3 regions of the Streptomyces sp. NPDC048002 genome follow, and region 3 is predicted to be linked to each of the others. Evidence: riboswitches for the same ligand, from Rfam matches in the RefSeq annotation. Region 3 holds a riboswitch; each other region holds the start of a gene.
The links. A riboswitch is a leader RNA that binds a small molecule or an ion and turns the genes downstream of it on or off. The one in region 3 is predicted to bind cobalamin.
Positions count from the first base shown of each region.

Region 1: it holds a riboswitch for cobalamin, as region 3 does, so the genes downstream of both, AB0E07_RS33895 (ABC transporter substrate-binding protein) here and AB0E07_RS31025 (ribonucleoside-diphosphate reductase subunit alpha) in region 3, are expected to answer to the same signal.
Region 2: it holds a riboswitch for cobalamin, as region 3 does, so the genes downstream of both, AB0E07_RS19455 (cobalamin biosynthesis protein) here and AB0E07_RS31025 (ribonucleoside-diphosphate reductase subunit alpha) in region 3, are expected to answer to the same signal.

Region 1 covers NZ_JBEZNL010000043.1:30,380-32,630, reverse strand. The annotation lists gene AB0E07_RS33900 (iron ABC transporter permease) at 1-195, opposite strand, end outside; gene AB0E07_RS33895 (ABC transporter substrate-binding protein) at 288-1,277, opposite strand; cobalamin riboswitch at 1,655-1,782, opposite strand; gene AB0E07_RS33890 (VOC family protein) at 1,920-2,251, opposite strand, start outside.
Region 2 covers NZ_JBEZNL010000014.1:108,828-111,078, forward strand. The annotation lists gene AB0E07_RS19450 (cobyric acid synthase) at 1-401, opposite strand, end outside; gene AB0E07_RS19455 (cobalamin biosynthesis protein) at 398-1,339, opposite strand; cobalamin riboswitch at 1,481-1,624, opposite strand; gene AB0E07_RS19460 (hypothetical protein) at 1,752-1,973, opposite strand; gene AB0E07_RS19465 (inorganic phosphate transporter) at 2,002-2,251, opposite strand, start outside.
Region 3 covers NZ_JBEZNL010000035.1:51,044-53,294, reverse strand. The annotation lists gene AB0E07_RS31025 (ribonucleoside-diphosphate reductase subunit alpha) at 1-1,267, opposite strand, end outside; cobalamin riboswitch at 1,391-1,538, opposite strand; gene AB0E07_RS31020 (GNAT family N-acetyltransferase) at 1,584-2,090, opposite strand; gene mctP (monocarboxylate uptake permease MctP) at 2,159-2,251, opposite strand, start outside.

The DNA.
Region 1 (2,251 bases), on a different contig from region 3:
CGGCAGCCGTACGTCGATGACGATCGTCTCGCGGACCGGGGTCCAGGTCGGATCGGCCAGCGCCGGATGCACCCGGTGCAGGAGGATGCCCCACACCTGTCCGGCCGGGACGCTGATCGACCCGACGGCGATCCCGAACGTGGCCGCGACCACGACGAGCGCGCCGAGCACCAGTAGCACGAGCGGGAAGGGCATCCGACGGGTGCGCCGGCCATCGGCGCCGCCGTCCCGCACCGCGGGGAGGGCGGACTTCGTGCCCTGCTCCTCGGTCAGTTCCGCCGCCTCACTCACTTGAAGCGGTCCGGGTGGATCTGGCGGGCCAGGGACTCCACCGCTGCGGGGACCCGGACGCCCAGCACCGTGGACGACAGGGGCAGCACGGCGAACCGCTCGTTCTTGATGGCGGGTACGTCCTTCAGGGCCGGGTTCGCCAGCAGGAACTTCTTCTTGTCCTCGACCGTCTGGTCGCCGTAGTCGTAGATGACGATGACCTCGGGCGCCCGTTCGGCGACCTGCTCGAAGGACACGTCACCGAACGCCTTGTCCAGATCGGCGAAGAGGTTCACGCCACCGGCCTGCTCGATCATCTCGTTGCCGATACCGGCCCCGCCGGCCGTGAACGCGGTCTTGTCACCGCTGTCGTAGACGAAGAGGTCCACCGGATCGACTCCGTCGAGCTTCTCCTCGACCGTGTCGAGGGTGGCGTGGAGTTCCTTCAGTTCCGATTCGGCGCGTTCCGAGACGCCGAAGATCTTGGCGACGTTGCGGATCTCCTGGTCCATCGTGGCCATCGTCACGGGGCCGGAGGGGCATTCCTCGATGTTCAGGTAGGAGTTGATGCCCGCGTCGGACAGGGCCTCGCGGCTGCGGCCGTCCTTCTCGTCGAAGGTGGAGGCGAACCCCCCGTACGCCAGGTCGGGTTCGGCCGCCAGCAGCGTCTCGAAGGACGGGTACTCCTTCGCGATGACGTCGATGCCGTCGTAGGCGTCCTGGTACTCGGGGAGGATCTCGTCGTCGAGGTAGGCCGTACCCACCATCGAGTTCTCCAGGCCGAGTGCCAGCATGACCTCCGTGGCGTGCTGGTTGAGCGACACCGCTCGCTCCGGGGGACGCTGATAGGTCGTCCTCACCCCGCAGTTGGACACCGTCACCGGGTAACCGTCGGCGGCGGCACCCTTCGGAGCGGCATCGTCCCGCGTGGCGCTCTCACCGCAGCCGGACATCAGCAGGGCCGCGGCTATCGCCGACAGCAGGGTCACAGGGCGCTTGCCCGTCATGGGGTGGGTCCTCTCACCGAGGGATGGCACGGGAACGGTCCGGATCACGGTCCGGGGCACGGCTGGGGGCACTCGCGTCGAGTGTCGACGACCGGGTAAGCGGCGTCGCCCCCGCTCGGCTACGGGGTCGCGACGGCAGCCGGAGCCGCTGAACGACCGCACCGGGTAGGTGGAAGCGGGGTCACAAGACGGAGCGGGGCAAGGGTACGGAGCCGCGGGAAACCGGGTGTCAGCGGGCGGCGCGCAACCCCCGCGGTCGACCACGGTACGCCGTGGCCGCAGGGCATCGAGCCGGGTCGCAACCCCTCCAAGGGCATCACTACACGCCCTCCTCTCCGGGGAAATCCGCCCCAGCTACGTCGAGGAGGCGACCGCGTGAGTCTCCTGGCTCTCGGGTCAAGGCTCGCCCCGGCCTTCCCACCCGCATCCGGGCAGTGGTCTGTTCGGGGTCCGCTCGCCGATCACAGTGGCGGGACCGCGCCGGATTCACACCGGCTTCCTCGTTCCGCCGTCGCCTTTGTCGCGAGCCATCATGGCACGTGGTCGGCCCGGTCCACCACGCCCGCCCGGCAACGGACCGGGGTGACACGCCCCACGCGAGCGCCGTGCGCACGCGACACGCGCCCCCGCCGTCCCTGCCCGTCAGCGGTGCCCCAGTACGTTCACCACCTGGCCGTTGGGGTCGCGCACGCAGAACCGCCGCACCCCCCACTCCTCGTCCTGCAAGGGATGAACGATCTCCGCACCGCTCTCCCGCACAGCCGCGTAGGCCGCGTCCACGTCATCCACCTCGACGCTGAGGTCCGGGGTGACGGGCGCGGTCTTGTCCTCGCCCATGAGACTGATCTGCGCGGTCGGGCTCGACGGCGACGCGAGCGTCATGATCCAGCCGTGGTCCATGACCTTCTCGAACCCCAGCAGCCCGTAAAACTCGCGGCTCTCCTCCACAGCCTCCGACCGGACATTGGGTACGA
Region 2 (2,251 bases), on a different contig from region 3:
TCGCAGATCACCGCGTCGTAGTCGGCACGCAGCTCGGCCAGACAGTCCAGCACCGTGCCGAGGAGCCGCTGCTGCCGTCCGCCGTGGTAGCCGCGCGCGCTCAACTCGCCCACGGGCTTGCCCATCAGGACGACCTGACTGCTCTGCTCGCCGCCCGGCTTCAGCAGCACGGGATTCATCAGCGCGCTCGGCTCGATCCGGCAGGCCTGGGCCTGCATGGCCTGCGCCCGCCCGATCTCGGCCCCCTCGCGGGTCACGAAGGAGTTCAGCGACATGTTCTGCGCCTTGAACGGGGCCACCTTGACGCCCTGGCGCACCAGCCACCGGCAGATCCCCGCGGTGACCACGCTCTTCCCCGCGTCGGAGGTCGTCCCGGCGACCAGCAGTCCGCCCCCACTCATGACGTGCCCCCCTTCAGCGCGGCACGCGCCGCGACGCTGACGCCCAGGGCCAGCCATCCCACCCGCCGGGACAGCCGGACGGCCCGCTCGATGTCCGTGACCGCCACGGCCCGCCCCGGGCCGTTCAGCACCGGCCGGTGCTCGACACGTCCCCCGTACGACAGGGTCCCGCCCAGGCGCACCCCCAGGGCGCCGGCGAACGACGCCTCCACCGGCCCGGCGTTGGGGCTCGGGTGCTTGCCGGCGTCGGCGCGCCAGGCGCGTAGCGCACCCCGGGGATTCCCCCCGGCGGCGGTGGCCAGGGCGGCGGTCAGCCGGGCCCCCGGCCAGCCGGCGACGTCGTCGAGGCGGGCCGAGGCCCAGCCGTAGCGCCGGTAGCGGGGCGACTTGTGGCCGACCATGGCGTCCAGGGTGTTGACGGCCCGGAAGCCCAGCAGGCCCGGCACCCCGCCGACGGCCCCCCAGACCAGGGCGCCCACCACCGCGTCGGAGGTGTTCTCGGCGACGGACTCCACGACCGCCCGCGCGATCCCGTCGGCGTCCAGGGCCTGCGGGTCCCGCCCGCACAGATGCGGCAGCCGCGCCCGCGCGGCCTCCACGTCGCCGGACTCCAGGGCGCGCCCGACGCCCCGCGCCTCCCGGGCCAGTGAGGTGCCCCCCACCACGGCCCAGGTGGCGGCGGCGGTCAGCGCGACGGAGGCGGCGGGGGAGCGGCGGGCGGCCGCGGCGGCCAGTGAGCCCACGGCCACGGCACCGCCCGCGCAGACGGCGGTGTGCAGCGCGCCGCGGCCCCGGTCGTCCCGCCACAGCAGCCGTTCCACGGCACCCGCGGCGCGGCCGAACACGGCGACCGGGTGCCCGCGGCGCGGATCGCCGAGGAGCAGGTCACCCAGGAGGCCGGTGGCGGCGCCGTACGCGAAGACGCGATCGGCCCGCATCGGCTCAGCCGGCCGAGCGGTCGTTCGGAACCCGGGCGTCGCGCCGGGCGGAGAACCGGTAGAACCGGGAGAACCGGTCCTTGCACCTCGGGGGGCAGCCGCGCATGGCGATACGTCCTCACTCAGGGTGTCCGCGCCCTGGCTCGACTGGATGGGCGGTGAGAGTTCCTGGCTCCCGGGGGATTGCTACCCCGGTGACAGTGGCGGGACCGCGCCGGAGTCGCACCGGCTTCCTCTTCTGCCGCCCTACATGGCCCGGGCAGTCCACCACGGGTCCCGAAGGGCCGTCAACTTGCCTTTGACCTGCGAAGGGAGAGTGTGCTGTGGCCCACATCGGCAGGTCAGAAACCCGCCCTGTGGGGACGGCGTCGGACGCCGTCCCCACAGGGCGGGTGGAGGAGTGCGGGCCGGGTCAGGCCACGATCAGATAGATGCCGTAGCCCACCGCCGCCGCGCACGCGGCGAAGCAGGCGTACGCGCCGGTGACCGCGAGGGCGGCGGAGCCGCCCTGTTCCGCCGCGCGCTCGCGACGGGACAGGCCCTGGATGCCGAGGGTGAACAGGGCCACCAGCGCCACGGTGACCACGAGGCTGACGCCGAAGACGGAGCCGAGAGCCGCCCAGTCGATCTTCATGATGCTTCTTCCTTAACCGGGTGGGGGGTCAGACGGTGGCCTGCGACGGCGCCGGATCGCCGGCCGGGGCCGGGATGGTCGCCGCGAGGTCCTCGGTCACCGGGCCGGCCGGCGGCGGGGTCACCGCGGCCATCGCCTGGGTCACGACGCCCACGGGCTCCTCGGTCTCGTTGACGTTGGTGTGGTCCACGACCTCACGGCGCGAGATCTTCCAGATCGCGGCGCTGGAGCCGATCAGGAACACCGCGACGAGGGCGGTGCCCCAGTCACCGAACCCG
Region 3 (2,251 bases):
GGGCGGTCTGGTTCGCGGTGCGGTTGGCGGCGTCCTTGAAGGTCATCCAGCCGTTGCCGGTCTGCGCCAGGGTGCGCATCATCCGGCCGTACAGGTCACGGGCCGGGACGGTCCGGCGGGCGAGCCCGGCCGCCTCCGCCTCGCGGTACGCGGCGTCGAACTCCTCGCCCCACAGGTCGACCAGCTCGGGCACGTCCGCGGGGGAGAACAGCGACCAGTCCTGGTCGGCGTTGACCCGGCGCATGAACTCGTCCGGGATCCAGTGCGCGAGGTTCAGGTTGTGCGTACGGCGGGCGTCCTCACCGGTGTTGTCCCGCAGCTCCAGGAACTCCTCGATGTCGGAGTGCCAGGTCTCCAGGTACACCGCGGCCGCTCCCTTGCGCCGGCCGCCCTGGTTCACGGCGGCCACGGAGGCGTCCAGCGTCTTCAGGAACGGCACGATGCCGTTGGAGTGCCCGTTGGTGCCGCGGATCAGCGAACCGCGCGAACGGATGCGGGAGTACGACAGACCGATGCCGCCGGCGTGCTTGGAGAGGCGGGCGACCTGGTGGTAGCGATCGTAGATGGAGTCCAGCTCGTCCAGCGGCGAGTCCAGCAGGTAGCAGGACGACATCTGGGGGTGCCGGGTACCGGAGTTGAAGAGGGTGGGGGAGGACGGCAGGTAGTCCAGGCGGCTCATCAGGCCGTAGAGCGCGGAGACCTCGTCCACGGAACGCGCCGAGTCGTCCTCGGCGAGGCCGGCGGCGACCCGGAGCATGAAGTGCTGGGGCGTCTCGACGACCCGGCGGGTGATCGGGTGCCGCAGCAGGTACCGGCTGTGCAGCGTGCGCAGGCCGAAGTAGCCGAAGCGGTCGTCGGCGCCGGTGTCGATCAGCGCGTTCAGCCGGGCCGCGTGGGTCCGCACGAACGCGGCGGTCCGGTCGGCGACCAGCCCCTCGCGGTGCCCGACCGCGACGGACTCGGTGAAGGAGGTGACGCCCTGCGAGGCGGCCTCGGCGGCGATGGAGAGGGTCAGCAGCCGGGCGGCCAGCCTGCTGTAGGCGGGGTCCTCGGAGATGAGGCCGGCCGCGGCCTCCGTGGCGAGCTCGCGCAGCTCCGCCTCGTCGGCCCGAGCGGACCGGCCGCGCAGCGCCGCGGCGGCGACCCGGCCGGGGTCGGCGTCGGGGAGGTCGGCGGTCAGCTCGGTCAGGGTCCGCAGCAACGCGGTACCGGGACCGTCGGTCTGAACCAGGTCGGCTGAAGCCGGGTCGGCTGGCGCGATGGTCACGTGGGGCTCTCCCTCGCTCGGCACGGGGCCTTGCGGAGGACAGGCGGCAGCTCACGAGCGCACGGGGCGTCGCGCCCACCGGCCCATTCCACGAGGCCCGGACGTCGAAAGCGCACCGGCCGGGTGGCCGGGCGCGCTGTCGGCAGGTCCTCGGACTGACTCCTGCGCAGGCCGGTTCGGGGAACAGACATGCACAAGTACACCGTTGCGGGACAGTTCCGGATTCGCACCGGATTCCCCTGCGGCGGCAGCGAGCATGAGCATACATCTAGTGCCGGGGCGCGGTGGCACCCCCAGATGTTGTGTCGCGTCGGCTTCAGAGCGTCAACTGATAGGTGAGCAGAGTGAACTCGGGGTGCTCCGGCACGGGGTTCCAGTCGCGGTCCGGGGCGCGGGTGAAACCGAGCCGTCCGTAGATGCGGTGGGCGGTCCGCATCAGGGGCTGGGTGGAGAGCACCAGGCCGGTGCAGCCGGGCGTGGCGCGGGCGTGGTCGACGCAGGCCCGCACCAGGGCCTCGCCGACGCCCCGGCCCCGGGCGCCGTGGTCCACGGCGAGCATGCGGATCTCCGCCTCGCCGGGGCCGGCCAGATCGGCCATCGGTCCGCCGGCGCGGACGAAGGTGACGCCCCCGAGCGGCCGGTCCTGCTCCACGGCCGCCAGCACCAGCGCCGCGGCCGCCCGCTTGGCCACGTCCCGCAGCTCCCCGAGGTACCAGTCGCTCTCCCCGAAGGCCAGCAGCCCGTCCCGGAGATAGGCGCGGGCCGTGATCCCGCCCAGTTCCTCGTACTCGGCGGCGCGCGCCTCACGGATCAGGAAGTCCATGGGGTCGAGTCTGTACGACGACGGGCCGCCGGAACACCTGCTGTCCGGCGGCCCGTCCTGGGGGAGTCTCAGTGCAGCGGCGCCAGGTCCTTCTGCACGCCCGGGTCGCCCGCGTCCGCGGTGTAGTCCTCGGGGCGCGTCTCGTCGACGCCCTCCGGGGC